2 regions of the Pseudomonas onubensis genome follow, and region 2 is predicted to be linked to the other one. Evidence: predicted binding sites of a transcription regulator. Region 2 holds the regulator's gene; the other holds the start of a gene.
The links. The regulator sigma-54, encoded in region 2, starts transcription at its own class of promoters, with help from an activator protein. The targets are predictions, from matches to a motif close to ANTGGCATNNANNTTGCTNT.
Positions count from the first base shown of each region.

Region 1: ACTD9P_RS10200 (circularly permuted type 2 ATP-grasp protein) is a predicted target of sigma-54. The motif match lies at 9,857-9,876, and genes of this name have one in related genera.

Region 1 covers NZ_CBFHAZ010000022.1:17,609-32,092, forward strand. The annotation lists gene amaA (L-pipecolate oxidase) at 1-341, opposite strand, end outside; gene amaB (L-piperidine-6-carboxylate dehydrogenase) at 486-1,976, opposite strand; gene ACTD9P_RS10170 (LysR family transcriptional regulator) at 2,130-3,020, shown strand; gene pncB (nicotinate phosphoribosyltransferase) at 3,256-4,470, shown strand; gene nadE (NAD(+) synthase) at 4,474-5,301, shown strand; gene azu (azurin) at 5,438-5,884, opposite strand; gene ACTD9P_RS10190 (hypothetical protein) at 6,218-6,400, shown strand; gene ACTD9P_RS10195 (transglutaminase family protein) at 6,447-7,337, opposite strand; gene ACTD9P_RS10200 (circularly permuted type 2 ATP-grasp protein) at 7,337-9,823, opposite strand; gene ACTD9P_RS10205 (transglutaminase family protein) at 10,020-13,307, opposite strand; gene ACTD9P_RS10210 (hypothetical protein) at 13,495-13,944, opposite strand; gene ssp4 (Ssp4 family T6SS effector) at 13,941-14,484, opposite strand, start outside.
Region 2 covers NZ_CBFHAZ010000034.1:8,660-23,143, reverse strand. The annotation lists gene ACTD9P_RS13800 (carbon-nitrogen hydrolase family protein) at 1-261, shown strand, start outside; gene tldD (metalloprotease TldD) at 281-1,723, shown strand; gene yjgA (ribosome biogenesis factor YjgA) at 1,769-2,290, opposite strand; gene pmbA (metalloprotease PmbA) at 2,399-3,745, shown strand; gene ACTD9P_RS13780 (FagA protein) at 3,880-4,275, shown strand; gene ACTD9P_RS13775 (class II fumarate hydratase) at 4,268-5,644, shown strand; gene ACTD9P_RS13770 (DUF2753 family protein) at 5,672-6,100, shown strand; gene ACTD9P_RS13765 (superoxide dismutase) at 6,102-6,713, shown strand; gene ACTD9P_RS13760 (ZIP family metal transporter) at 6,746-7,639, shown strand; gene ACTD9P_RS13755 (HPr family phosphocarrier protein) at 7,677-7,949, opposite strand; gene rapZ (RNase adapter RapZ) at 7,966-8,823, opposite strand; gene ptsN (PTS IIA-like nitrogen regulatory protein PtsN) at 8,826-9,290, opposite strand; gene hpf (ribosome hibernation-promoting factor, HPF/YfiA family) at 9,300-9,605, opposite strand; gene ACTD9P_RS13735 (RNA polymerase factor sigma-54) at 9,681-11,174, opposite strand; gene lptB (LPS export ABC transporter ATP-binding protein) at 11,359-12,084, opposite strand; gene lptA (lipopolysaccharide transport periplasmic protein LptA) at 12,084-12,656, opposite strand; gene lptC (LPS export ABC transporter periplasmic protein LptC) at 12,643-13,215, opposite strand; gene ACTD9P_RS13715 (KdsC family phosphatase) at 13,224-13,748, opposite strand; gene ACTD9P_RS13710 (KpsF/GutQ family sugar-phosphate isomerase) at 13,749-14,484, opposite strand, start outside.

The DNA of each region.
Region 1 (14,484 bases), on a different contig from region 2:
TATTTGTCGATCAGGCTGAACACCAGCGACGGTGCCGCGCCCAGCATGCGGTTGAGCTGACTGCCCACCGCTTCGCCAAAACCGGCTTCGATCTCGTCCGGCGGGATCCACATACCGGCGTTGACCAGCCCGACGTTACGCCCCGAACCGCCATGGCCGGTGCGATGAGCCTCCAGCACGGCGACGCTTTTGCCTTGTTCCAGCAGGTGAACAGCGGCCGACAGGCCGGTGATGCCGGCGCCGATCACGCACACATCCACCTTGACCTCGCCCACGAGCGCAGCGCGATCAGCCCGGCCTGGGGTGAGTTGTTCCCATAAACATGTTTCGCGTAGTGCCATTGCCAGACTCCGGGATGAGTTCACCACCGCTCGTTCCCACGCTCTGCGTGGGAACGTAGCCCTGGACGCTCCGCGTCCGCTTTTTGTGACGCGGAGCGTCACAGGATGCATTCCCACGCGGGAGCGTGGGAACGATCAGCCGAGTCAGTCGAAGGTAATGCCCTGCGCCAAGGGCAATTCCAGCGAGTAGTTCACGGTATTGGTCTGGCGACGCATGTACCCGCGCCACGCATCCGAACCCGACTCACGGCCGCCGCCGGTCTCTTTCTCGCCGCCAAACGCGCCACCAATCTCTGCGCCGCTCGGGCCGATGTTGACGTTGGCGATGCCGCAGTCACTGCCCACCGCCGACATGAACTGCTCGGCTTCACGCACGTCGGTGGTGAAGATGCACGAGGACAGACCTTGCGGCACGGCGTTGTTCAGGCGCAGGGCTTCGGTGAACTCGGTGTAGCCAACCACATACAGAATCGGCGCGAAGGTTTCGGTGCACACCACGTCGCTTTGCTCGGGCATTTCGACAATGGCCGGCGACACGTAGTAGGCATTCGGGAACTTGTCTTCCAGTTGGCGCTTGCCGCCGAACACCTTGCCGCCTTCGCTCAAGGCTTGCTCCAGGGCGTCCTGCATATTCTCGAAACCGTGCTTGTCGATCAGCGGGCCGATCAGGTTGCCTTCCAGCGGGTGGCCGATGCGCACTTTGGAATACGCGGCTTTGAGGCGGGTAACGATTTCTTCCTTTACCGACTCATGGGCGATTAGACGGCGCAAGGTGGTGCAACGCTGACCGGCAGTGCCGACGGCGCTGAACAGGATGGCGCGCACGGCCATGTCGAGGTCGGCGCTTGGGCCGAGGATCATCGCGTTGTTGCCGCCCAGTTCAAGGATGCTGCGGGCGAAACGTGCGGCGACTTTCGGCGCCACTTCGCGGCCCATACGGGTGCTGCCGGTGGCGCTGATCAGCGCAACGCGCGGGTCATCCACCAACGCCGCACCGGCGTCACGGCCGCCGATGATCACTTGGCTGAGGTATTGGGGGGCGCCGTCGAACTTCTTCAGTACGCGCTCAAACAATGCCTGGCAGGCCAATGCAGTGAGCGGGGTCTTTTCCGACGGTTTCCAGATCACCGCGTTGCCGCACACCAGCGCCAGCGTGGTGTTCCACGCCCACACGGCGACCGGGAAATTGAACGCGCTGATCACACCGACCACGCCCAGCGGGTGCCAGGTTTCACGCATGTGGTGGCCAGGGCGCTCGGAGGCGATGGTCAAGCCGTACAACTGGCGGGACAGGCCCACGGCGAAGTCGCAGATGTCGATCATCTCCTGCACTTCGCCCAAACCTTCCTGGGTAATCTTGCCGGCTTCCCACGACACCAACTCGCCCAGGTCGGCTTTATATTCGCGCAATACATCGCCGAACTGGCGCACCAGCTCACCGCGACGCGGTGCCGGCACCTTGCGCCAGGCCTCGAATGCATGCTCGGCGCGACTGACCTGCTGCTCCACTTCAGCGGCACCTTCCCAGTGCACACTGCCGATACGGCTGCCATCAATCGGCGAATGCACGGGCTGTTTACCCGACTGGTACAGCGCCGGGTTTACCCCGAGACGATCAAGCAATGCGGCAACCATGGGTCACTCCTTCAAACTCAAACAGAAAATTCGCGCCGCCACAGACACGGCGATCCAGACCTTATTTGTAGCTGGCCCAAGACTTGCCAACAAACGACGATTAGGCGAGATATCATTCCGTTTACTCATGCAAAGAATAAAAAGAGGCGTGCCGTGCTCAACAAAAGACATTTGCCCTCGATCACCGCCCTGCAGTGTTTCGAAGCCGCCACCCGTCACCTGAGCTTCACCCGCGCTGCCGAGGAACTGAACCTCACGCAAAGCGCCGTGAGCAAGCAGGTCGCGCAGTTGGAAGAACTGCTGCAACACCTGTTGTTTCGCCGGGTGCGCCGCCGCTTGCAGATGACCCCGGCGGGGGATCTGTACCTGGTGGAAGTGCGCAAAATCCTCACGCAAGTAGAGATGTCCACCCACTACCTACGTTCCTACGGCGGCGAGACTGAAGTGCTGCGCGTGTCCACGCCCTACACGTTCGGCGCGCGCTGGCTGGTGCCGCGCCTCAAGGGCTGGCGTTTGCGTCACCCGCAGATCCACCTGGACCTGTGCAACGAGCAGGAGCCGGACGAGTTGCTGCAAGGCAAGGCCGATATGGCCTTCTACTTCGGCCAGGGTTCACGGCCGGGCACCGAAAGCCTGAAACTGTTCAGCGAAGAGCTGGTGCCGGTGTGCGCGCCGGAGAGCCTGCCCGCGCAGCCATTCACCGACCCCACGCAACTGAGCAACCTGGTGCTGTTGCAGAACGCCTCGCGACCGCAGGGTTGGCATGACTGGTTCGCCAGCCAGGGCTACCAGACCGAGCACAGCTACCACGGGCCACGTTTTGATACCTTTTATATGTGCATTCGGGCGGCGCAGGTGGGTTGTGGCGTGGCCTTGTTGCCGCGTTTTTTGGTGGAAGAAGAGCTGGTCGAGGGCAAGCTGGTAATTCCCTGGCAGCACGCGATGCCCAGCCAGGATGCGTATTACCTGGCGTATCCGGAGCATTCGGCGGAGGTGCCCAAGGTGCGTGAGTTTGTGAAGTGGATGATGGAGCAGGTTATTTAGCGTCAGGGATATTATCTTCGCGAGCAAGCCCGCTCTCACATTTGTCCAAGTTCCAACATGAGAATGCGGTCGAATGTGGGAGCGGGCTTGCTCGCGAAAGCGTCAGTGGCCGCAACAAAAATCCCAAAATGAAAAAACACTGGCAAAACCCCACAGGTCTATGCGCCACTAGCACCATTCCTTAATAGTGCGTAAAGGCCGGCGCCCATCGCCGACCCGTCTGGAGATTCCCGTTATGAGCGAGAGTGTGTTTGCCGATCGCATCGTGCAGAACTTGCTCGACACCGACTTCTACAAGCTGACCATGATGCAGGCGGTGCTGCACAACTACCCGAACGTGGAAGTTGAATGGGAGTTTCGTTGCCGCAACAGTGAAGACCTGCGCCCGTACCTGGCGGAAATCCGCTACCAGATCGAACGCCTCGCGGAGCTGAGCCTGAGCCCGGACCAGTTGGGTTTCCTGGAACGCATCAGCTTTATGAAGCCGGACTTCCTGCGCTTCCTCGGGCTGTTTCGCTTCAACCTGCGCTACGTGCAAACCGGCATCGAGAACGGCGAGCTGTTTATCCGCCTGCGCGGGCCGTGGCTGCATGTGATCCTGTTTGAAGTGCCGATGCTGGCCATCGTCAGCGAAGTGCGTAACCGCTACCGCTACCAGACCGTCATCCTCGAACAGGCCCGCGAACAGCTGTACCGCAAGTTCGACTGGCTGACCGCCAATGCCAGCAGCGAAGAACTTTCGGAACTGCAAGTGGCTGACTTCGGCACCCGCCGACGCTTCTCGTACCGCGTGCAGGAAGAAGTGGTCAGCGTGCTCAAGCACGATTTCCCTGGGCGTTTTGTCGGCACCAGCAACGTGCACCTGGCCCGCGAGTTCGATATGAAACCGCTGGGCACCATGGCCCACGAATGGATCATGGCCCACCAGCAACTCGGCCCGCGCCTGATCGACAGCCAGATCGCCGCGCTCGACTGCTGGGTGCGCGAGTACCGTGGCCTGCTCGGCATCGCGCTGACCGACTGCATCACCACCGACGCGTTCCTGGGCGATTTCGACCTGTACTTCGCCAAGCTCTTCGACGGCCTGCGCCACGACTCCGGTGACCCGATTCAATGGGCCGAAAAAGCCATCGCCCACTACCACAAGCTCGGCATCGAGCCGATGAGCAAGACCCTGGTGTTCTCCGACAGCCTGACGCTGCCCAAGGCCCTGGAGATTTTCCGCGCGCTGCGTGGCCGCATTAATGTTAGCTTCGGCATCGGCACCAACCTGACCTGTGACATTCCGGGTGTTGAACCGATGAGCATCGTGCTTAAAATGACTGCCTGTAATGGCCAGCCCGTCGCGAAGATTTCCGATGAAGCGGGCAAGACCCACTGCACCGACCCGAATTTTGTCGCCTATTTGCGTCACGTTTTCAAAGTACCTGCCCTTTCCAGCAAGGAGTGAATCATGCAAGCCGTACAGCGTGAGATTGCGCAGCAGCTCAAGGTCCAAGCACCGTTCAACGACCAGGCCGCCCTTGAGGCCGAAGTGGCGCGCCGCGTAGGGTTTATCCAGAACTGCCTGCGCAATTCCGGGCTCAAGACCTTGGTGCTGGGCATCAGCGGCGGTGTCGACTCCCTGACCGCCGGCCTGCTGGCCCAGCGTGCAATGAAAGAACTGCGTGCCAGCACGGGTGATGAGGCCTACCGTTTTATCGCCGTGCGCCTGCCCTACGAAACCCAGTTCGACGAACACGACGCCCAGGCGTCGGTGGACTTTATCGACCCGGACGAGCGCCACACCGTGAACATCGGCCCGGCGGTTAAATCCCTGGCCAATGAAGTGGCGGCGTTCGAAGGCAAGGCGGCGGTGTCGCGTGATTTTGTGCTGGGCAACACCAAGGCGCGCATGCGCATGGTGGCGCAGTACACCATCGCTGGCGCGGCCGGTGGCTTGGTGATCGGCACTGATCATGCGGCGGAAGCGGTAATGGGCTTTTTCACCAAGTTCGGTGACGGTGCCTGCGACCTGGCGCCGTTGAGCGGGTTGGTGAAAAACCAGGTGCGTGCGATTGCGCGGCACTTCGGTGCACCGGAATCGCTGGTGGAGAAGATCCCGACTGCCGACCTTGAAGACCTGTCGCCGGGCAAACCGGACGAAGCGTCACACGGCGTGACCTACGCCGAGATCGATGCGTTCCTGCACGGCGAGCCGGTGCGTGAGGAAGCGTTCAAGATTATCTGCGACACCTATCGCAAGACTGAGCACAAGCGCGTCATGCCATTTGCGCCCTAAGGTAAGCCTGTTAGTCCGGCGGTGTTTGTTAGATCGCCTTCGCGAGCAAGCCCGCTCCCACACTTGACCGCATTCTCATATTGGAATGCGGTCAAGTGTGGGAGCGGGCTTGCTCGCGAAGAACGATAACGCGGTGTTACTCGACTACCACAGTGCCTTTCATCATCGAGATGTGGCCCGGGAACGAGCAGAAGAACGCGTAATCCGTGCCTGCAGCCAGTTTCGGCACTTCGAAGGTCACCGAATCTTTCTCGCCAGCACCAATGATCTTGGTGTGGGCGATGATGCGGGTGTCGCCGTCTTTGAGGTAGTTCTTGTCGATACCGGCGGCCATGCCGTCGCTGGCGACGCCAGGCATGTCGGCGGCGGAACTCAGTACCCAGTTATGGCCCATGACGTTTTTCGGCAAGCTGCCGGAGTGCTCAAGGTTCACAGTGAACGTCTTGCAGCTCTTGTCGATGGTGATTTTTTTGGTGTTGAAGGACATCTGGTCGGTGGAATCAACAGTGACCGCGCACTCTGCAGCAAGCAACTGGCCGCTCGCCAGTGTCAGCAGGGAAACAGCAACGATTTTGGCAAACATGTGAATCTCCAAGGCAGGGTTTAAAAAACGCGTATTGCGACTAGGGTGCCTCAAGCAGGCTGAAATTCTTATGATCTGAATCAACAGATTGTATACAACTTTAGGCTATCAGACTGATCAACACAATCTACCAGCCAAACAACAGCCACCCGCCTATGATCGCTCCATCACCCACCGGAGCGTCTGCCATGCACTTCAATCAATTCTTAAACGGCCTGTTGGCCGCGTATGCCTGCGGTAAGTGAAGGCCAATCGCGCTGCTAAGCTGCTACCATAGCGACCCAAGGCAGCTGCGCGCCGCCCACCCTCACCTTCGACCTTAGAGGATCGCCCATGGCCAAACCTAATTACTCCTTCGCCAAACGTCAGAGAGACTTGGCCAAGGAGCAGAAGAAAGAGGAAAAGCTGCAACGTAAGAAAGCCGCTGCAGATGAAGAAGCAGGCGCACTGAACCCGGATGCTGAAGGTGAAGTGGCTGCTGATGACACCGAGACACCGAAAGACCCGGCGGAATAAATTTTGTTGGGGTGAGCAGGCCCTCCCTGCTCACCACAACCCACTGTTACTCCAGCGGCATCACCGTCACCCGCACCTCCGGGTCATGGCTCCCTCCTCCCAGAATCACCCCACGCAACGGCGACACATCCGAGAAATCACGGCCCCAGGCCAGGGTGATGTGCTCGAGTGCCGGCTGCACGTTATTCGTCGGATCAAAATCCACCCAGCCCGCCACCGGGCAAAACACCGAGACCCACGCGTGGGACGCATCGGCGCCGATCAGCCGTGGCTGGCCGGGCGGTGGCTGGGTCAGCAGGTAGCCGCTGATGTAACGCGCCGCCAGGCCGCGTGAGCGCAGGCACGCGAGCATCAGGTGGGCGAAGTCCTGGCACACGCCGCGGCGGCGCTCCAGCACTTCCACCAAGGGCGTGGCGACCTGGGTGGCTTCGGCATCGAAGGTGAATTCGCTGAAGATCTTCTGCATCAGGGCCTGCACGCCCAGCAGCAAGGGCACGCCTGGCGGGAAGCAACTTTCGGAGAACTCGACGAAGGTGTTCTTCAGGTGTACGTAGGGCGATTCGAAGCGATAACGGCAGGCTTCGAGCATTTCAGGCGATAGCACCTGGCTGCTGTAGGTCAGGCTGTCGCGCGTCTGGTCCCAGGCCGGTGACTGCTGGAAATCCAGCGCCGGTCGCGCCAGCACTTCCACGGTCAGCCCGGCATTGACCAGCAATTCATCATGGGGCCGTTCGAACGCCAGCCGGGTGATCGGGTTGCCGAATACGTCCAGTTCGTCGCGGCGCGACGACGGTTGCGGGCTGATATCCAATTGCTGGGAACTGCAGCGCTGCCACGCGCACGGACGCGGCCACAGATGAGCCAACTGCTGGGCCAGGGACACCGGGCTGTCGTAGTGGTAATGGGTATCGTGAAAAATCTGGTAGCGCGCACTCATCACACCGACACCGTTTGCTGGCTGACATCATCCACATGGGCAAAATGGCGCAACGCCAGGCGATCCGACACTTGCCCGCTTTCATCGGCGACCGCTTGCAGCAGGTCCGCCAGGCCGTCCAGAGCGGCGCGCACACTGGATTCGCCGAACAGCGGGTTCTCCAGGCAGCCCAGATCAAAACGCGACAGGCGCTCCACCAACGGCGCCAGGCCGGTTTCCCGGGGCACGCCAAAGTCATCATTGAGACGCCGCAGGGTGCGGCTGACCAGCTTCAACTGGAACAGCACCGCGTGCGGGTTCTGTTCATCGAGCAGCAACAAGTCGAGCACCGGGATCAGTTGCGGCACTGCCAAATAACGCGAGCGATAGGTGATGCTGCTGTTGCCCAGCTCCAGCAGCCATTCCAGCCCGGCCTGATCGAACACCGCCACGCCACGCAGGAACGCGGCGAGGCTGCTGCTGAGAAATTGCAGGCGCTCGATACGCCGGCCCATCATCAAAAAGCGCCAGCCTTCGTCGCGGGTCATGTCATCCAGGGCAAACCCGGACAGCGCCGCCAGGGACATCACCAGACGGTTGAGAAAATCCAGCAACTCGCCAAAATCCGGGGTCTCGCTTTCCAGCTCCAGGGCTTCGCGTTGCAACTCCACCAGCGCTTGCCAGTTCTCGCGGGACAACTTGCCGCGCACCTGGGACGCGGCCCACTGCAAGCGTTGCAGGTTGGCGCGCAGGCTCGACGGCCAGTCATCGCCAAGCAAAGCGGCAAGCAGGCGCTCGGGCAACTCGCCTTCCTCCGGCAACAAGCGCAAGGTCTCGCCCAGCTCGACAGCGGCCTGCAAGGCTTGCGGGTCGTCGCCGTCAACATAGCGCGCCAGCACAATGCGCAGCCAGCGCGCACTGTCATCACAGCGCTCGCAGTAGCGGCCAAACCAGAACAGGTTTTCCACCACGCGCGACGGCAGATAAGGGTCGCGCCGCACCAGATCATGTACGCCAATCGCCCGTTGTGCACGCCAATGCTCGCCGCCGACGGCGCGATCGCCCAGTACCCAGGTGTCTTTGCTCGCGCCACCGCGCTGCATCGACACCACTTCGGCATCCGCCTCAGCCGCCACGCGAGTCAGGCCGCCGGGCAATACGCGGTAGCCGTCAGCGCTGGCCACCGCGTACACGCGCATGCCGATGGCACGGTGTTGCAGATGGTCATCCACGGTGTGCCACACCGGGGCCTGGGACAGTTGCGCCAGCTCCTGGGCCACATAGGCGTAAGGCCGCGCACGCATGCGCTCTGCCAGGGCCTGGCGTTGTTCATCGTTCAAATCGCGGCCGAATACCGGCGCGAAACTCTGCGAGGGGAACGCCGGTTTGATCAGCAATTCCGGCAGCTTTTCCAAAGCTTCGGCCAGCACCGGAGCCTCGCCGCACCACCAGGTGGCGATGGACGGCAGGATCAGTTCTTCACCAAACAAGAACTCGTTGATCTTCGGCAGAAAGCCGAGCAAACCGGGCGACTCCAGCACGCCGCTGCCCAAGGCATTGGCCACCAGCACATTGCCCTGGCGCACCGCGTCCAGCAGGCCGGGCACACCCAGGGCCGAGTCGGTGCGCAGCTCCAGCGGGTCGCAGAAATCATCGTCCAGGCGCCGCATGATCGCGTGCACTCGGCGCAGGCCGCTGAGGGTTTTGAGGAACACTGTGCTGTCACGCACTGTGAGGTCGCCGCCTTCTACCAGCGGGTAGCCGAGCTGGCGCGCCAAGTAGAGGTGTTCGAAATAGCTTTCGTTGAAACGCCCCGGCGTGAGCAGCACGATCAGCGGCGGCTGGTCATCACCGGGCGCCTGGCGGGCCAGGGTTTCCTGGAGCGTGCGGAAGAAACCGGTGAGGTGTTGAACCTGCAGATCACGGTACAGATCCGGGAACGCACGGGACACGATGGTGCGGTTTTCCAGCGCGTAACCTGCGCCCGAGGGCGCCTGGGTACGGTCGGCGGTGACCCACCAACGGCCATCCGGGGTGCGCGCCAGGTCCACGGCATACAGGTGCAGAAACGCGCCGTCCGGCGGCTGAATGCCCTGGCACGGCCACAGGAAGTTGTTGTGCCCAAACACCAGCTCGGCCGGCAACAGGCCTTCTTTGATCAGGCGCTGCGGGCCGTACAGGTCGGCCAGCACGGCATTGAGCAAACGCGCGCGCTGGGCGATGCCGGCCGACAGGTGCTGCCACTCATCGGCGGCCAGCACATGGGGCAGCAAGTCCAGCTCCCACGGGCGGTCGGCGCCCTTGGGGTCGGCGTAAACGTTGTAGGTCACGCCGTTTTCCTGGATCTGCCGGGTCAACAACGCCTGGCGCTGGGCCAGTTGCACGGGCGTACTGCGTTGCAGGTGATCGAGCAGGCGCTGCCAATGGGCACGCACCGCGCCACTGTCGTCGAGCAGTTCGTGATAGGTGCCCGCAGTGAGCGGGTAACGGTCGAGCAAGTCGGGCATGGAACGCTCGGCAGAGGCAAGGGAAGTCAGTTTAAATCAAATTCACTGCAATCTAATGTGGGAGCCGGCTTGTTGTGGCGAGGGAGCTTGCTCCCGTTCGACTGCGTAGCAGTCGCCTGCTTTGGGGGCGCTTCGCACCCCAGCGGGAGCAAGCTCCCTCGCCACAAAAGCCATCCCACATTTGGATTGGGTTTGGTCATTTTTTATTGGGGAAACGCCGCAAATCCAGGGTCATCGGTAGTTCATCGTTAATCACCAAGGGCGGCACCGGCAGCTTGCCAGGGCTGTGCCCCAAGCGGAAAAACCGCGCCATGCGCCGGCTCTCCGCCTCATTGGCATTCACCGGCAAGCTGTCGTAATTGCGCCCACCCGGATGCGCGACGTGGTACTGGCAGCCGCCCAGCGAGCGTTGCATCCAGGTATCGAGCAAGTCGAACACCAACGGCGCGTGCACCGCGATGGTCGGTTGCAAACAGTTGGCCGGTTGCCAGGCGCGATAACGCACGCCGGCGACGAACTCGCCGATACGCCCGGTCGGCTGCAACGGCACCGGGATGCCGTTGCAGGTCAGCAGATAGCGTTGCGGCGCCAGGCCGCTCAACTTCACCTGCAAGCGTTCCAGGGATGAATCCACGTAACGCACCGTGCCACCCACGGCGCCTTCTTCGCCCAGCACGTGCCAAGGCTCCAGGGCCTGGCGCAACTCCAGTTCGATGCCGCTGACGGCGTAGTCGCCGACCTTGGGGAAACGGAACTCCAGGTGCGCGGCAAACCATTCGGCGCGCAGCGGGTAACCGGCAGCGTTGAGCTCGACGATCACGTCGGCAAAATCCTGCTCGATAAAGTGCGGCAGCAAAAAGCGATCGTGCAGCTCAGTGCCCCAACGCGCCAGTTTTGGCGGTGCATAGGGTTCGCGCCAGAAACGCGCGACCAAGGCGCGCAGCAGCAATTGCTGGGTGAGGCTCATGCGCGCATGGGGCGGCATTTCAAATGCGCGCAATTCCAGCAAGCCCAGGCGGCCGGTGGCGCCATCGGGCGAATAGAGTTTGTCGATGCAGAATTCGGCGCGATGGGTGTTGCCGGTCACGTCGATCAGCAGGTTGCGCAACAGCCGGTCGACCAGCCACGGCGGGCATTCCTCGCCAGGTTCGGGCATTTGTGCGAAGGCGATTTCCAGCTCATACAGCGCGTCGTTACGCGCTTCATCCACCCGTGGCGCCTGGGAGGTCGGGCCGATAAACAGCCCGGAAAACAGGTACGACAAGGACGGATGGTTATGCCAGTAGCTGATCAGGCTGCGCAGCAAATCCGGGCGGCGCAGGAACGGCGAGTCTTTCGGCGTCGCGCCGCCCAGCACAAAGTGGTTACCACCGCCGGTGCCGGTGTGGCGCCCGTCGATCATGAATTTTTCGGTGGTCAGGCGGGTTTGCCGCGCCTCTTCGTAGAGGAACTCGGTGCGTTCCACCAACTCATCCCAGGTGGCGGACGGCTGCACATTGACCTCGATCACACCCGGATCCGGCGTGACCCGGAAGTTGCTCAAGCGCGTATCGAACGGCGGCTCGTAACCTTCCAGCAATACCGGGCAATGCAGCTCTTCGGCGGTGGCTTCGATGGCAGCCACCAACTCCAGGTAATCCTCGACGCGTTCCAGCGGCGGCATAAACAGGTACAGGCGCCCGTCCCGTGCTTCGGCGCACAAGGCAGTGCGGGTCAGCCAGTCGGCGGACTCGTCGACCTTCGGCACGCGCTCATCGCTCGGCGCAGGCGTGTCATGGCTTTGCAGTTGGGCGGTGGTCGGCAGTTCCGGCTGATCCTGATTCGGGTCGGTGGGATGCACAAACGGATACTCCGCCGCCGTCACCCATGGCTGCGAGGCCAACGGCAGTCGATAACCCAGCGGTGAGTCGCCCGGCACCAGACGGCAGTGGTTGTCACGCAGGTACCAGCGCCCGCTCTGCCAGCGGTCATTGGCTGGCGTTCGCGCCAGCGGCAGCACTTGGCCGATGACTTTATCCAGGCCTTGGCTGAACACCTTGCGCAGACGCTCGCGCTCCAGGTCATCACTCAGGCGTGGGTCTTGGGCCGTGACGTTTTGCGGCAGCGCGCCTTCACGCCACAGGTAGTAGAAGTTGTCTTCAAAAGCCGGGAACACAAAGCGGGCCGGCAGTTTAAGGCGCTCGGCGACACTGGCGAGGAAGCGCCCGGCCATCGCGCCATCGGCGCCGTAGTCCTGTTGTTCATCGGCGATCAACGCGCTGTTGTGCCAGATCGGCACGCCGTCGCGGCGCCAGTAACAATTGAGCGACCAGCGCGGCAGTTGCTCGCCGGGGTACCACTTGCCCTGGCCAAAGTGCACCAAGCCTTTGGGCGCGTAGTGCGCGCGCATGCGCTGGAACAGCTCGGCAGACAAACGACGCTTGTCCGGCCCGAGGGCCGCGGTATTCCACTCGGCGCCGTCGGGGTCGTCGATGGAGACGAAGGTCGGTTCGCCGCCCATGGTCAGGCGTACGTCATCCTTGAGCAGGTCGGCGTCGATCTGCCGGCCCAACGCCTGGATCGCCAGCCATTGCTCTTCGGTGTAGGGCTTGGTGACACGTGGCGCTTCCCAAATGCGCTCCACCGACATCTCGTGGGTGAATTCGCACTCGCAGGGTTCCACCAGCCCGCTGATCGGTGCGGCGGACGAAGGATCAGGGCTACAGGCCAATGGGATATGCCCTTCACCGGCGAACAGCCCGGAGGTGGCGTCCAGGCCGATCCAGCCCGCGCCGGGCAAGTACACCTCGCACCAGGCGTGCAGGTCGGTAAAGTCAACCTCGGTGCCGGACGGGCCATCAAGGGCTTTGACGTCGGCGGTGAGCTGGATCAAATAGCCCGACACAAACCGCGCCGCCAACCCCAGGTTGCGCAGCAGTTGCACCAGCAGCCAGGCCGAATCCCGGCAAGAGCCGGAAGCGGCGCCCAAGGTGAATTCCGGGGTTTGTACGCCCGGCTCCATGCGGATCAAATAGCCGATGTCGGCCGCCAGGCGCTGATTGAGGCCTACCAGAAAATCCACCGCCGGCAGCGGCGTGCGGTCGATACCCGCCAGGTAGGCGGCAAACTTAGGCGTTAGTGGCAAGGTTTCCAGGTACGGCGCCAGCTCGCGCTGCTCATCGGCGGCGTAACTGAAGGGGATTTTTTCGGCGTAGGGCTCAAGGAAAAAATCGAACGGGTTGAATACCGCCATCTCGGCGACGAGGTCTACCTCAATGCGCAACTCATCGGTCTTTTCCGGGAATACCAGGCGCGCCAGGTAATTGCCCTGCGGGTCTTGCTGCCAATTGATGAAGTGCTGCTCGGGCAGCACTTTGAGCGCGTAAGACAAGATCCGCGTGCGGCTATGGGCAGCCGGGCGCAAGCGCACGATCTGTGGGCCGAGTTCGACAGCGCGGTCGTAGCGGTAATGCGTAACGTGGTGCAACGCGACATGAATCGACACGGCGGCCTCCTGCGAGCCAGGGCATGGACACAAAGCGCGCAAGACTTATGCCAGAGCGGCCGTCATTGCGCTTTATCGTAAGACCCGGTGCAGTACAGCACCAAAACAGCGCCAACGGGGGCGCCGTGGTGCAAGGCTTGCACATATTTGTGGCGTGCGTGTGAGGCGGGGTGGTGAATCTACCCAGTCAGCGGGTTTTGTGGCGGGCGATCATGGCTTCGCGCAGGTGGCGAACCTCGAGCAGCTTCTGGCGCATTTCGCGGTGACGCTTGCTGTTGAGCAGCAACAAACCCAACAGCGGAAAGAGCACCGCCGAGCCGTAGACCAGTTTGGGAATGGGGTACTGAATCATCGGCAGCACGAACAGCAGGCAGCAGCCCAGGTAACCCGCCACCAGGCCGGTCGCCCAAGGGCGTCCGCGCGCAACCATCACGTTGCCGAAAACCAGCACCGCCACCAGCAGCAAAATCGCCAGGCCGGAGTAGTCGGATTTAAGCGACGGGTCGACACCACGCAAATACGTCACGCCGGCGAGGGACACGGCAGACGCGCCGGCAAAGATCGACATAAAGATCGTGCCCATGAACACCGGGAAATAGCGCGCGAGGAAACTGCCCATGTCGGGGAAACCTTTCATTCGGTGAGGTCCTCATACAAGCCGATGGCAAGGGTGGTGGCGCTGCCCACGCTACCGCTGCGGTAACTGCCGACGATACCGAGGATGCCGCCCAACGCGTCTTTCATCTGGGTAAGGGTGGCATGCCGAATTTCCGTGGAGCTGAAGCTCTTGGTCAGTTTGCCGGCACGCTGCTGCAACTTGAGCAACTTGGGCGTCAGGCTCGGGTCGCGCAGGCTTAGCAACTCCTTGGTCAGTTTCTTGCGTTCCTGGCGATTCAAACCCTTGAGCAGTTCATACCAACTCTTGCCCAAAGCGGCAGCTTTTTTGGCTCTGAGCAGCTTCACCGTGGTCAGCGCACCGGTGCCAATCCCCACCAGGGAGGCCGTATCAAGGATGGTTGAAACAGCACCGAACCATTCGGCGTCTTCCATCCGGTCATTAGCGTCAGGGTCGAGTATCTCGTTGTAGGTACGCACCACGCCGAACCCGCACTGCGCACTGCTGGCCAGCGCCGCCGTCACGCCAATGCCCACCACGAACGCGCTGGCGCCCGCCGTA
Region 2 (14,484 bases):
ATTCGGGCACGGGCCATCGAAACCCAATGCTACTTATTGGCCGCCGCTCAAGGCGGTGTACACCCGGGGCCACGGGAAACATTTGGCCACGCGGCCATTGTCGACCCTTGGGGGCGTGTGCTGACACAACAGGATCAAGGCGAAGCGGTGTTGTTGGCCGAACGCGATAGCAGTGAACAGGCGTCGATACGGGCGCGCATGCCGGTGGTCAATCATCGGCGCTTTTTCTCGCAGGGCGCGCAGCGGCCTGCTTCAGAATGATGAATTTAAGGCCAAACCTATGAGCGAGTTGTTGTCCTCAGTCAGTGAACACCTCCTGGCACCCGGTGGCGTGACCATCGAAAGTCTGCAAACCGTGCTCGGTGATCTGGCCGGGCCAGGCATCGACGCGGCCGACCTGTATTTCCAGGGCCAGATTTCCGAGTCGTGGGCTCTTGAAGATGGCATCGTCAAGGAAGGCAGTTTCAACCTTGACCAAGGCGTAGGCGTGCGCGCGCAATCCGGTGAAAAGACCGGCTTTGCCTACAGCAACGCCATCACCCTTGAAGCCCTGGGCCTGGCGGCGCGTGCAGCGCGCTCGATTTCCCGCGCGGGCCAGAACGGCACCGTGCAGGCTTTCAGCACCCAGGACGTGGCCCAGTTGTACGCACCGGATAACCCGCTGGAAGTGATCAGCCGCGCGGAAAAGGTCGATCTGCTCAAGCGTATCGACGCCGCCACCCGCGCCCTCGATCCGCGTATTCAGCAAGTCACGGTGAGCATGGCCGGCGTGTGGGAACGCATTCTGGTGGCGTCCACTGACGGCGGGCTGGCGGCAGATGTACGGCCGCTGGTGCGTTTCAACGTGAGTGTCATTGTTGAACAGAACGGTCGCCGCGAGCGCGGTGGCCATGGCGGTGGCGGGCGTACCGACTACCGTTATTTCCTCAGCGACGACCGCGCCATGGGTTATGCCCGTGAAGCGCTGCGTCAGGCGCTGGTCAACCTGGAAGCCATTCCGGCGCCGGCCGGTACCTTGCCGGTGGTGTTGGGCTCGGGCTGGTCCGGCGTGCTGCTGCACGAAGCTGTTGGCCATGGCCTGGAAGGTGACTTCAACCGCAAAGGCAGTTCGGCCTACAGCGGGCGCATGGGCGAGATGGTTGCGTCCAAGCTCTGCACCATTGTCGATGACGGCACCCTGGCTGGCCGGCGTGGTTCGCTGAGTGTCGACGACGAAGGCACGCCGACCGAATGCACCACGCTGATTGAAAACGGTGTGCTCAAGGGCTACATGCAAGACAAGCTCAACGCCCGCCTGATGGGTGTGGCACGTACCGGCAACGGCCGTCGCGAGTCGTACGCGCACCTGCCGATGCCGCGCATGACCAACACCTACATGCTCGGTGGCGAAAGCGACCCCGCAGAAATCATCGCCTCGGTAAAACGCGGGATCTACTGCGCCAACCTCGGCGGCGGCCAGGTCGATATCACCAGCGGCAAGTTTGTGTTCTCCACCAGCGAAGCGTACCTGATCGAAGACGGCAAGATTACCGCGCCGGTCAAAGGGGCGACGTTGATTGGCAATGGGCCGGAGGCCATGAGCAAGGTGTCGATGGTCGGTAATGACCTGTCGCTGGACAGCGGCGTAGGCACTTGCGGTAAGGATGGGCAGTCGGTGCCGGTCGGCGTTGGTCAGCCAACCTTGAAAATCGATGCGATCACCGTGGGTGGCACGGGGTCGTAATGGCCGGAGCTTCGGGTGGCGAAGACCGCCACCCGGGGAAGAGGATCAACGCAGGCCGCGTTGAGTCTCGTCCAGCTCACGGATGTATTTGAAGATTTTACGGCTGGTGGCCGGCGCCTTGTTATGCGCCTGCTCGTGCTGGGCCTGACGGATCAGGGAGCGCAGTTGCTGGCGGTCCGCGTCCGGGTAGTCCAGCACGAATTTCTCCAGCACCGCGTCATCGCCCGAGATCAGGCGGTCACGCCAGCGCTCCAGGTTATGGAAGCGTTCGTTGTACTGGCGAGTGGAGGCATCGGTTTGATCGAGCAAGGCCAGAATGGCATCAGTGTCCTGATCGCGCATCAGCTTGCCGATAAACATGATGTGCCGTTTACGCGCGATATTCGCGGTGTGCTTGGGAGCATCCGCAAGCGCCCGGCGCATTTCGTCGGTCAGTGGCAATTTGGCAATCAAGTCTTTCTTGAGCGTTGTAAGGCGCTCGCCGAGGTCAACCAGCGCATGCAGCTCGCGTTTGACCTGGGTTTTGCTTTTCTCCCCATCGAGGGAGTCGTCGTAAGAATCAACCATGGTGGCAGTCCGCAAAGAAACGCCGCCATGATAACCAGTCGGGGGCCGCTTGTCCGGCCCGGTCGCTCGATGGCCTTAACCGAAAGCAGAATTTGAGTGGAGAAAACCATGAGTGCAGCCCAAAGCGTCGGTCCGCAAGCGTTACCGGCACTGCAGGAACAAGTCGAGCAGATCCTTGCCGAGGCCAAGCGCCAGGGGGCCAGCGCCTGTGAAGTAGCCGTGTCGCTGGAACAGGGGCTGTCGACGTCGGTGCGCCAGCGTGAAGTGGAAACCGTCGAGTTCAATCGCGACCAGGGTTTTGGCATCACGTTGTATGCCGGGCAGCGCAAAGGCTCGGCCAGCACTTCCGCCAGTGGGCCGGAAGCCATTCGTGAAACCGTCGCAGCGGCGCTGGCGATTGCCAAGCACACCTCTGAAGACGAAAGTTCGGGCCTGGCCGATAAAGCGCTGATGGCCAAGGACTTGAAGGACTTCGATCTGTTCCATGCCTGGGACATCACACCGGAGCAGGCGATCGAAAAGGCACTGATCTGCGAAGCGGCGGCGTTCGATGCCGATGCCCGCATCAAGAACGCTGATGGCACCACGTTGAGCACTCATCAAGGCTGCCGTGTCTACGGTAACAGCCATGGGTTTATCGGTGGTTATGCCTCCACCCGCCATAGCTTGAGCTGCGTGATGATCGCCGAAGCCAATGGCCAGATGCAGCGCGATTACTGGTACGACGTGAGCCGCCAGGGCGAATTGCTGGCCGATCCAGTCAGCATCGGCCAGCGCGCGGCGCAACGTGCCGCCAGCCGGCTGGGCGCGCGCCCGGTGCCTACGTGCGAAGTCCCGGTGCTGTTTTCGGCTGAGCTGGCCGGTGGGTTGTTCGGCAGTTTCCTGGGCGCGATTTCCGGCGGCAATCTGTACCGAAAATCTTCGTTCCTAGAAGGCGCGATTGGCCAGAAGCTGTTTCCTGAATGGCTGACCATCGATGAGCGCCCGCACTTGATGCGTGCCATGGGCAGTTCCGCATTCGACGGTGATGGCCTGGCCACCTATGCCAAACCGTTCGTCGAGAACGGCGAGTTGGTGTCCTACGTACTGGGCACTTACGCCGGTCGCAAGCTCGGCCTGCCAAGCACGGCGAACGCCGGTGGCGTGCACAACCTGTTCGTCACCCATGGCGACGAAGACCAGGCGGCACTGTTGCGCCGTATGGGCCGCGGCCTTTTGGTCACCGAGCTGATGGGCAGTGGCCTGAACATGGTGACCGGTGATTATTCACGCGGTGCGGCGGGTTTCTGGGTAGAAAATGGCGAGATTCAATTCGCCGTCCAGGAAGTGACTATTGCCGGCAACATGCGCGATATGTTCAAGCAGATCGTCGCAGTGGGTAATGACCTGGAGCTGCGCAGTAACATTCGCACCGGTTCGGTGCTGATTGAGCGGATGACCGTCGCCGGCAGTTAACGGCGCGACGCTTCATCAAAAAGGCACGCCATCCTCAAGATGGCGTGCCTTTTTTGATGGCTGCGATTTGCTGCTCTTGTTTTGATTCTCAATATCATTTAATAATAAATATCATTATCGAATGAGCGTGAATCATGAGTTCTGTCCTGCATGAGGATCCGTACCTTGAGAGTTGGCGTTGGATGAGTCGTCAGATTCGCTGCGGTCTCGATCCCAATGAACCGCGCCTGATCGAACATTACCTCAACGAGGGGCGATACCTGGCGTGCTGCACCGCGACCCATCCGTGGACGATCGCCGAAACGTCATTCCGCCTTTTGATCGACACCGCGGGCGACATCGCCTTGCCCTGGCACTGGCGATCCATGTGCCTGGACCAGGCCTGGCGCCCACTTCGCGACCTGGAAAAACTTTCCCACTGTGCCTGCCGCCTCAAGCGCTGGCAGACCTTTGCCTGGCAATTGGCGACTTGCGAATTGCTGCCTTCCCTTTCTGTTTCTGACTTGGTGCAAGGATCTAACGATGAGTAACACCCGTATCGAACGCGACAGCATGGGCGAGCTGCAAGTGCCTGCCGAGGCCTTGTATGGCGCGCAGACCCAGCGCGCGGTGAACAATTTTCCGATCAGTCAGCAACGTATGCCGGCGCAATTCATTCGCGCCCTTATCCTGGCCAAGGCCGCCGCCGCAAAGGTCAACGTCGACCTCAAGCAAATCAGCGAAGGGCAGGGCAAGGCCATCGTCGATGCCGCCCAAGGCTTGCTCGAAGGCGACTTCATGCCGCACTTCCCGGTGGATATTTTCCAGACCGGCTCCGGCACCAGCTCGAACATGAACGCCAACGAAGTGATTGCGACCCTGGCCAGCCGTTTGCTGGGCGAGCCGGTCAACCCCAATGACCACGTGAACTGCGGCCAAAGCAGCAACGACATCATCCCGACCACCATTCACGTCAGCGCGGCGTTGGTGTTGCATGAGCAAACGCTGCCGGCCTTGCTGCATTTGGTACAGGTCATCGAGCAAAAGGCCGAAGAAGTCCACCCGTTCATCAAGACCGGCCGCACGCACCTGATGGACGCCATGCCGGTGCGCATGAGCCAGGTGCTGAATGGCTGGGCGCAACAGCTCAAGGCCAATATCGGCCATTTGCAGGATTTGCTGCCGAGCTTGCAGGCGCTGGCACAGGGTGGCACGGCGGTTGGCACGGGCATCAATGCACACCCGGAATTTGCAGCACGTTTCAGTCAGCAGTTAAGCAGCCTGACCGGGGTGAAATTCACCCCGGGCAAAAACCTGTTCGCGTTGATTGGCTCCCAGGACACTGCCGTCGCCGTTTCCGGCCAGTTGAAAGCCACCGCGGTGTCGCTGATGAAAATCGCCAACGACCTGCGCTGGATGAACTCCGGCCCGCTCGCAGGCTTGGGTGAAATCGAACTGGAAGGCTTGCAGCCAGGCTCCTCGATCATGCCGGGCAAGGTCAACCCAGTGATTCCGGAGGCCACCGCCATGGTTGCCGCCCAGGTCATCGGCAATGACACGGTGATCACGGTCGCAGGGCAGTCCGGCAACTTCGAGTTGAACGTGATGCTGCCGATCATCGCCCAGAACCTGCTCAGCAGCCTCGAACTGTTGGCCAATTCCAGCCGCCTGCTGGCCGACAAGGCCATCGCCAGCTTCAAGGTCAACGAAGCCAAGCTTAAGGAAGCGCTGTCGCGCAACCCGATCCTGGTCACCGCACTCAACCCGATCATTGGTTACCAAAAGGCCGCTGAAATCGCCAAGAAGGCCTATCAGCAAGGCCGCCCGGTGATCGATGTGGCCCTCGAGCACACCGACTTGTCACGTAGCCAACTGGAGATCCTGCTGGGCCCGGAAAAGCTCACGGCCGGCGGCGTGTAATCACCGACCCTGCTTTGGAGGCTCACCATGGAGCACTGGAAACGCACGATCGAACGGGCCAATCGCTGCTTTATGGCGGGCGAGTTGGTCGACGCTCGTGAGGCCTATTTGCAAGCCCTGGCCCTGGCGCAAGTGTTATTCGAGCGTTGGGCGGATGCCGACGAAGCAGTGGCGGCTTGCGTCATTTCCCATCACAACCTGGCGGACCTGCACCTGCGCCTCAACCAGCCGGAGGAAAGCGCGGAATACCTGTGCGCCATTCACCAACGGCTGTTGCAGACCATGCAGGACCCGCGCCTGAGCCCGCCATTGCGCGAGGCGGCGCTGCGTCAGAGCAGCAAGACCTATGTCGAACTGTTGAATTTCATCAGCGATCACGGCGAATACCCGCGTACTCATCGCCTGCTGGGCGGTACTGCGGCGCAACCGATCACTCCACACTACGGAGCACATTGATATGACCTACACCTTGCCTGCCTTGCCTTACTCCTATGACGCTCTGGAGCCGCATATCGATGCGCAAACCATGGAGATTCACTACACCAAGCATCACCAGACCTACATCAACAACCTCAATGCTGCGGTCGAAGGCACGGAGTTTGCGGGCTGGCCGGTAGAGAAGCTGGTGTCCAGCGTGCAGCAACTGCCGGAAAAGCTGCGTGCTGCCGTGATCAACCAAGGTGGTGGTCACGCTAACCACTCGCTGTTCTGGGCGGTGATGTCGCCAAAAGGCGGCGGCAAGCCTGAAGGCGCACTGGGCAAAGCCATCGACGAGCAACTGGGTGGCTTCGACAGTTTCAAAGAGGCCTTCACCAAGGCCGCCTTGACCCGCTTCGGCAGTGGCTGGGCCTGGCTGAGCGTCACCCCGCAAAAGACGCTGGTGGTGGAAAGCAGTGGCAACCAGGACAGCCCGTTGATGAGCGGCAACACGCCAATCCTGGGCCTGGACGTGTGGGAGCACGCTTATTACCTGCTGTATCAGAACCGTCGCCCGGAATACATCAACGCCTTTTATAGCGTGATCAACTGGCCGGAAGTCGCCGCACGCTACCAGGCCGCCCTGGCCTGATATTCAACCTATAACAAGATCTAAGGCCGACTATGGGCACTGAAACACTGGCGATCAGCAGCGGGCGAATGTTTCGTTATGCGTTTGGCTCGCTGTTGCTGTTGGCAGGGACTGCATTGCTGGTGGCCCATGGGCTGGCCTGGCTAAACCTTGAACCGCGTATCCTGCGCGCCTTGCAGGGCGGCGCTATCTGCGCGCTCGGCACGGCACTGGGCGCGGTGCCCGTGCTGGTCATACGCCGCATGCCGGTAGCGCTGAGCGATACCTTGCTGGGCTTTGGTGCCGGGGTAATGCTGGCGGCGACGGCGTTTTCGTTGATCGTGCCCGGTATTGCGGCCGCTGAGGGCCTTGGGCTTTCGCCTTGGGGTGCCAGTGGGTTGATCAGCTTCGGCATCATGCTCGGTGCATTCGGGTTGTATCTGGTTGACCGCAAGGTTTCCGGCGCGAGCCCGGAGATGCTGGTGGGCACGCCGGATAAACCGGTCATTCCGCCGCGTATCTGGCTGTTTGTCTTCGCCATCATTGCCCACAACATTCCGGAAGGCATGGCGGTGGGCGTTTCCGCCGGTGGCGGCATGCCGGACGCCGACAGCCTGGCCATGGGCATTGCCTTGCAGGATGTGCCGGAAGGTTTAGTGATTGCACTGGTGCTGGCTGGGGCAGGCATGTCGCGGGTCAAGGCGTTCTTGATCGGCGCCGCGTCAGGCTTGGTCGAGCCGGTGTTTGCCGTGCTGTGTGCGTGGTTGGTGAGCCTGGCTGAGGTTCTATTGCCGCTGGGGCTCGCGCTGGCGGCGGGTGCGATGTTGTTGGTGGTGACTCACGAAGTGATCCCGGAATCGCGCCGCAATGGTCACGAAAAGCTTGCCAGCCTGGGGCTGTGCATCGGGTTTTGCTTGATGATGGTGATGGATACTGCATTAGGGTGAGGCCATTGCAGCCTCACACCTGTCTCAAAGGGTGGGTTTACTCACCCTCGTCAAAGTAGTTATTGATCAACTTGACCAGAGCGTCCATCGCTTCCTGCTCTTGTTCGCCTTCCGTCTTCAAGTGAATCCTGGTGCCCTTGCCCGCAGCCAGCATCATCATGGCCATGATGCTTTTGCCGTCGACCATCGACTCTGGTGTGCGCCCGGCGCGGATCTGGCAGGGGAACTGCCCGGCAACACCGACGAATTTAGCCGAGGCGCGGGCGTGCAGGCCCAGCTTGTTGATGATTTCAATTTCCAGAGCGGGCATCGCGGGGGTGTTCCTTTCAGCTAAGGTCGCGGTGGCGAACCTGGACGTTCTTGAGGGTTTGTTGCAGCACCTGGCCCAGGCGTTCGGTCAGGTAGACGGAGCGATGGTGGCCGCCGGTGCAGCCGATGGCAATGGTGACATAAGCCCGATTACTTGCGGCAAAGCGCGGTAACCATTTGAGCAGGTAGCTGGAGATATCCTGGAACATTTCCTCGACATCCGGTTGCGCAGCCAGGTACTCGACCACCGGCTGGTCCAAGCCAGACTGATCACGCAGTTCAGGTTTCCAGTAAGGGTTGGGCAGGCAGCGCACGTCGAACACCAGGTCGGCATCCACCGGCATCCCACGCTTGAACCCAAACGACTCAACCAGAAAGGCCGTGCCGGGTTCCGGCTGGTTCAGCAGGCGCAGCTTGATAGCATCGCGTAACTGATACAGGTTCAAGCCGGTGGTGTTGATCTTGAGGTCAGCGAGGTCAATGATCGGCCCCAGCAGCGTGGTCTCGTCCTCGATGGCTTCGGCCAGAGAGCGATGGGGGCTACTGAGGGGGTGACGTCGACGGGTTTCGGAGAAGCGCTTGAGCAGCGTCTCCTCGTCGGCATCCAGGTACAGCACATCGCAATGAATATGCTTGGCGCGCACTTCCTCAAGCAGCTGTGGGAAGCGCTCAAGATGGCTGGGCAGGTTGCGGGCGTCAATCGAGACGGCCACCAGTGGCTGCGCCAGTTCAGTGTGGATCAGGGCGCGTTCGGCCAATTCCGGCAGCAGGCCCGCCGGCAGGTTGTCGATGCAGTAGAAACCGTTGTCCTCAAGGACGTTGAGGGCGGTGCTTTTACCCGAGCCGGAGCGGCCGCTGACGATGATCAAACGCATGATTACTGCCCGCTTTGCTCATCGAGTACAACCTGATAAAGCGCCTCGTTGCTGCTGGCGCTGCGCAGTTTGTCGCGTACTTCCTTGCGGTCGAGCATGCTGGCTATCTGCCGAAGCAGTTCCAGGTGCGCATCGGTGGCGGCTTGCGGGACCAGCAGAACGAACAGCAGGTCAACCGGGGCGCCGTCGATGGCGTCGAAATCGATTTTCTCCTGCAGGTGCAATAGCGCACTGACGGGAGACGTGCAGCCTTCAAGGCGGCAGTGAGGAATGGCGATGCCGTTGCCAAAACCGGTGGAGCCCAGTTTTTCACGGTCAATCAGGGCCTTGAACACGACTTGCTCATCCAGCTCAGGCACTTCACGGCTGATCAGGTTGGCGATGTGTTCGAGGGCTTTTTTCTTACTGCCGCCCGGCGCGTTCACGAGGGAACGGCCGGGGGTCAGGATGGTTTCAAGTTGGATCATGGGGGAGAGTTAACGACCTGTACCTTGCATCAGGTGCAGATTCTTTTCCTTATGCTTTATGAGTTGGCGGTCCAGCTTGTCGTAGAGCGAGTCAATCGCCGCATACATGTCTTCATGCTCGGCATTGGCGACGAGCTTCGCATTCGGTACATGCAGGGTGGCCTCGATTTTCTGCTTGAGCTTATCGACCTCCATGATGACCTGCACGTTGGTGATCTTGTCAAAATGCCCCGCAAGCTTGTTCAGCTTACTCTCGGTGTACTCACGCAGGGGCTTGGTGACTTCCAGCTGGTGTCCACTGATGTTGACTTGCATACAGCTTCTCCTTCGTTGCCAGTGCATAAAGCGACAGGCAAAAGCGCCTGCCACTGGAACGCTATGGCCCGCCCGTCACATCAAACGCTTACGCTCGCTGGAAGGCGCGATCCCGAGGGACTCGCGGTACTTGGCGACGGTTCGACGGGCGACCTGAATGCCTTGTGCCTCCAGTAAACCAGCGATCTTACTGTCACTCAATGGCTTTTTCTGATTTTCCGCCGCAACCAGTTTTTTGATGATCGCGCGGATCGCCGTGGACGAGCATTCGCCGCCTTCGGAGGTGCTGACGTGGCTGGAGAAAAAGTATTTCAGTTCATAAATACCCCGTGGGGTATGCATGAATTTCTGTGTGGTCACGCGGGAAATCGTCGATTCATGCATGCCCACAGCCTCGGCAATGTCATGCAGAACCAGTGGTTTCATCGCCTCATCGCCATATTCCAGGAAGCCGCGCTGGTGCTCGACGATCTGGGTGGCCACTTTCATCAGGGTTTCGTTGCGGCTTTGCAGGCTCTTGATGAACCAGCGCGCTTCCTGCAATTGGTTACGCATGAAGGTGTTGTCGGCGCTGGTGTCGGCGCGGCGCACAAAGCCTGCGTATTGCGGGTTGACCCGCAGGCGTGGCACCGACTCCTGGTTCAACTCCACCAGCCAGCGCTCGTTATCTTTGCGCACGATCACGTCCGGAACGACATATTCGGCTTCGCTGGACTCGATCTGCGAGCCCGGACGCGGGTTGAGGCTCTGCACCAGCTCGATGACCTGGCGCAGGTCGTCTTCCTTGAGCTTCATGCGGCGCATCAACTGGCTGTAGTCGCGGCTGCCCAGCAGGTCGATGTAGTCGGTGACCAGGCGCTGGGCCTCGGCGAGCCAAGGGGTCTTGGCCGGCAGCTGGCGCAGTTGCAGCAACAGGCATTCGCTCAAGGTACGAGCGCCAATGCCGGCAGGCTCGAACTGTTGGATGCGATGCAGGACGGCTTCGATTTCGTCCAGCTCGATGTCCAGTTCCGGGTCGAAGGCTTCCAGAATTTCGTCGAGCGTCTCGTCCAGGTAGCCCTGATTGTTGATGCAGTCGATCAGGGTCACGGCGATCAGGCGATCGGTGTCGGACATCGGCGCCAGGTTCAGTTGCCACAGCAAATGGCTCTGCAGGCTCTCACCGGCGGACGTGCGGGTGGTGAAGTCCCACTCGTCATCGTCATTGCTGGGCAGGCTGCTGGCGCTGGTCTGGTAGACGTCTTCCCAGGCGGTGTCGACAGGAAGCTCGTTGGGGATGCGTTCGTTCCATTCGCCTTCCTCAAGGTTATCCACCGTAGGGGCGGTTTCCTGATAGGAGGGTTCCTGCACGTCGGCGTTGGGTTTTTGCTCGATGTTATCGGCCAGCGGGTCTGCATTATCGAAGTCGTCGCCTTCTTCCTGGCGTTCGAGCATCGGATTGGACTCCAGGGCCTCCTGGATTTCCTGTTGCAGGTCCAGGGTCGACAATTGGAGCAGGCGGATGGCCTGTTGCAGCTGCGGTGTCATCGTCAGCTGCTGGCCCATTCTCAGGACTAGCGATGGTTTCATGGCAGGGGCTTAACACCTTATTCGCCGGCGCAATGCGCCATCCACGACAGGGCGCGTGAGCGCCAAACATAAGCAAATTATATGCCTGATATCAGGGGCTTTGCCTAGAGCGCGGTAACAATAAAAAAACTGAGGTTTTTATTGACTTGCGCGCGCCCCGGGCAATGGCCTGATACCACCGTGTTTACAGGCGGAACTCGTGACCCAGGTACACTTCCTTCACCAGTTCATTGGCCAGGATAGTTGCGGAGTCACCTTCTGCAATCAGTTGTCCATCATTGACGATATAGGCGGTCTCGCAGATATCGAGGGTCTCACGCACGTTGTGGTCGGTGATCAGTACACCGATACCCTTGGCCTTGAGGTGATGGATGATCTGCTTGATATCGCCGACCGAGATCGGGTCGACACCGGCAAAAGGTTCGTCCAGCAGGATGAACTTCGGCGCGGTGGCCAGGGCGCGGGCGATTTCCACACGGCGACGCTCACCACCGGACAAGCTCATGCCGAGGTTGTCGCGAATGTGGTTGATATGGAACTCCTGCAGCAGGCTTTCCAGCTCTTTGCGACGGCCGTCACGGTCGAGTTCCTTGCGGGTCTCGAGGATCGCCATGATGTTGTCCGACACCGACAGTTTGCGGAAGATCGACGCTTCCTGGGGAAGATAGCCGATACCTGCGCGTGCACGACCGTGCATCGGCTGGTGGCTTACGTCCAGGTCGTCAATCAATACACGGCCCTGATCCGCCTGGACCAGGCCAACAATCATATAGAAGCAGGTGGTCTTGCCGGCGCCGTTGGGGCCGAGCAAGCCGACGATCTGGCCGCTGTCGATCGACAGGCTGACGTCGCGTACGACCTGACGGCTTTTATAAGCTTTGGCCAGATGCTGGGCTTTCAGGGTTGCCATTAGTTCGTCTTCTTCGCAGCGGGTTTCGGCGCAGGGGCGGCAGCGTCTTTCTGCTTCGGCTGGATAACCATGTCGATGCGCGGCTTCGGCGTGCCGATTTTTGTACCATTGGCGCGACCGGCGGTAGCGATCTGCTTGACGGTGTCGTAGGTGATTTTTTCACCTTCGGTGGTGTTGCCGTCGGTGCTGACAACCCGTGCCTGGTCAATCAGGATAATGCGGTTCTGCTGGGCGTGATACTGGATGGTCCTGCCGTAGCCTTTCATCGGTGCTGGGTCAGCAGCCGCCTGCTTCTGTTCGAAGTAAGCCAGGTTGCCCACCGAAGTCACCACGTCGATGTCGCCAGCCGCGGTGCGAGTCAGGGTTACCGTGTTGCCGGTAATCTTCATCGAGCCCTGGGTGATGATCACGCCGCCGGTGTAGGTCGCGACGCCTTGTTTGTCATCCAGCTGCGCATCGTCAGCCGAAATATGGATCGGTTGCTGGCTATCGTTCGGCAGAGCCCAGGCGCTCACGCTTCCCAGTGCTGCGCCCAGACCGAGCAAAATAGGGAGGGTTTTAACGAGCCTCATACTGTCCTCTTACGTTCGATAGCAGGTGTATCCTGCTTTCTTTCAAATACGCTTTCATTCCCTTGCCAGTCGATACACCGCCAGCGCCGTCAATTCTAACGTCTTGCTCGGTCTGCGCATATTGCTGTTGTGGGAAAACGGTCATGCGACTGCTGGTGATGATGGTGTCACGCTTCTGTTCATCGGTGCGCGCGACGCGTACCGAGTCGATCAATTCAACCTGGGTGCCGTCTGCGTTGACCTCGCCACGTTTGCTGGTGACGTGCCACGGAAAGTCGGTGCCACGGAACAGGTTCAGGTCCGGGTTGGTCAGCAGGCTGACGTCGGAGGCTTTGACGTGTTCCACCTTGTCGGAGGTCATCTCGTATTGGACCTTGCCGTCAGGCATGAACTGCACCGTATAGGCATTGGTGGCGAAATTGTCGATCAGGCCCTCGTCAACCTGTGCTACAGGCTTGTCGAGAAAGCGCTCCGGGCTGATATTCCAGTAGCCCACCGCCAGGAACAGCGCGGCGATGACCCCGAATAACAGGAAGTTGCGAATCTTTTTGCTCAGCATAAAACGCTCTATAAGTAGGCGGCGTGGGCCGCTTCAAGACTGCCCTGGGCACGCAGGATCAATTCGCAGAACTCGCGGGCGGCACCTTCGCCGCCACGTGCGGCAGTGATGCCATGGGCGTGTTCACGAACAAATGCCGCCGCATTGGCGACGGCCATGCCCAGGCCGACTCGGCGAATGACCGGCAGGTCAGGCAGATCATCACCCAGGTACGCAACTTGCTCATAGCTTAGGTTGAGTTGGCCAAGAAGCTCGTCCAGAACCACCAGTTTATCCTCACGGCCTTGATACAGGTAAGGAATCCCCAGGTTTTGTGCGCGGCGTTCCACAACCGGTGTCTTTCGACCACTGATAATCGCCGTTTGCACACCAGCGGCCATCAACATTTTGATGCCCTGGCCGTCGAGGGTGTTGAAAGTCTTGAATTCGCTGCCATCTTCGAGGAAGTACAGACGGCCATCGGTCAGCACGCCGTCGACGTCAAAAATCGCCAGTTTGATGTTTTTACCGCGTTGCAGCAGGTCGCCGGTCATTTACATCACTCCCGCACGCAGCAAGTCGTGCATGTTCAGGGCGCCGATCGGGCGGTCGTCATTATTGACCACCACCAGCGCGCCAATCTTATGGTCTTCCATGATCTTCAGCGCTTCGGCTGCAAGCATCTCGGGGCGGGCGGTCTTGCCGTGGGGCGTCATCACCGCATCGATAGTCGCAGTGTGGATATCGATGGTGCGGTCCAGGGTGCGGCGCAGGTCGCCGTCGGTGAAGACTCCGGCCAGACGCCCGTCGGCTTCCAGGATCACGGTCATGCCCAGGCCCTTGCGGGTCATTTCCATCAGTGCGTCTTTGAGCAAGGTGCCGCGTTGCACGTGGGGCAGTTCATCGCCCGAGTGCATGACGTTTTCCACTTTGAGCAGCAGGCGACGACCCAGCGCACCGCCCGGGTGCGAAAACGCGAAATCTTCAGCGGTAAAACCACGGGCTTCCAGCAACGCCACGGCCAGGGCGTCGCCCATGACCAGGGCGGCGGTGGTGGAGGAGGTCGGTGCCAGGTTCAGCGGGCAGGCTTCGTGGGCCACATGCACGTTCAAATTGACTTCGGCAGCCTTGGCCAGCGTGGATTCGGGGTTGCCGGTAAGGCTGATCATCTTGATGCCCAGGCGCTTGATCAAGGGCAGCAAGGTCACGATTTCGTTGGTGGTGCCGGAGTTCGACAGTGCCAGGATAATGTCATCCTTGGTGATCATGCCCATGTCGCCGTGGCTGGCT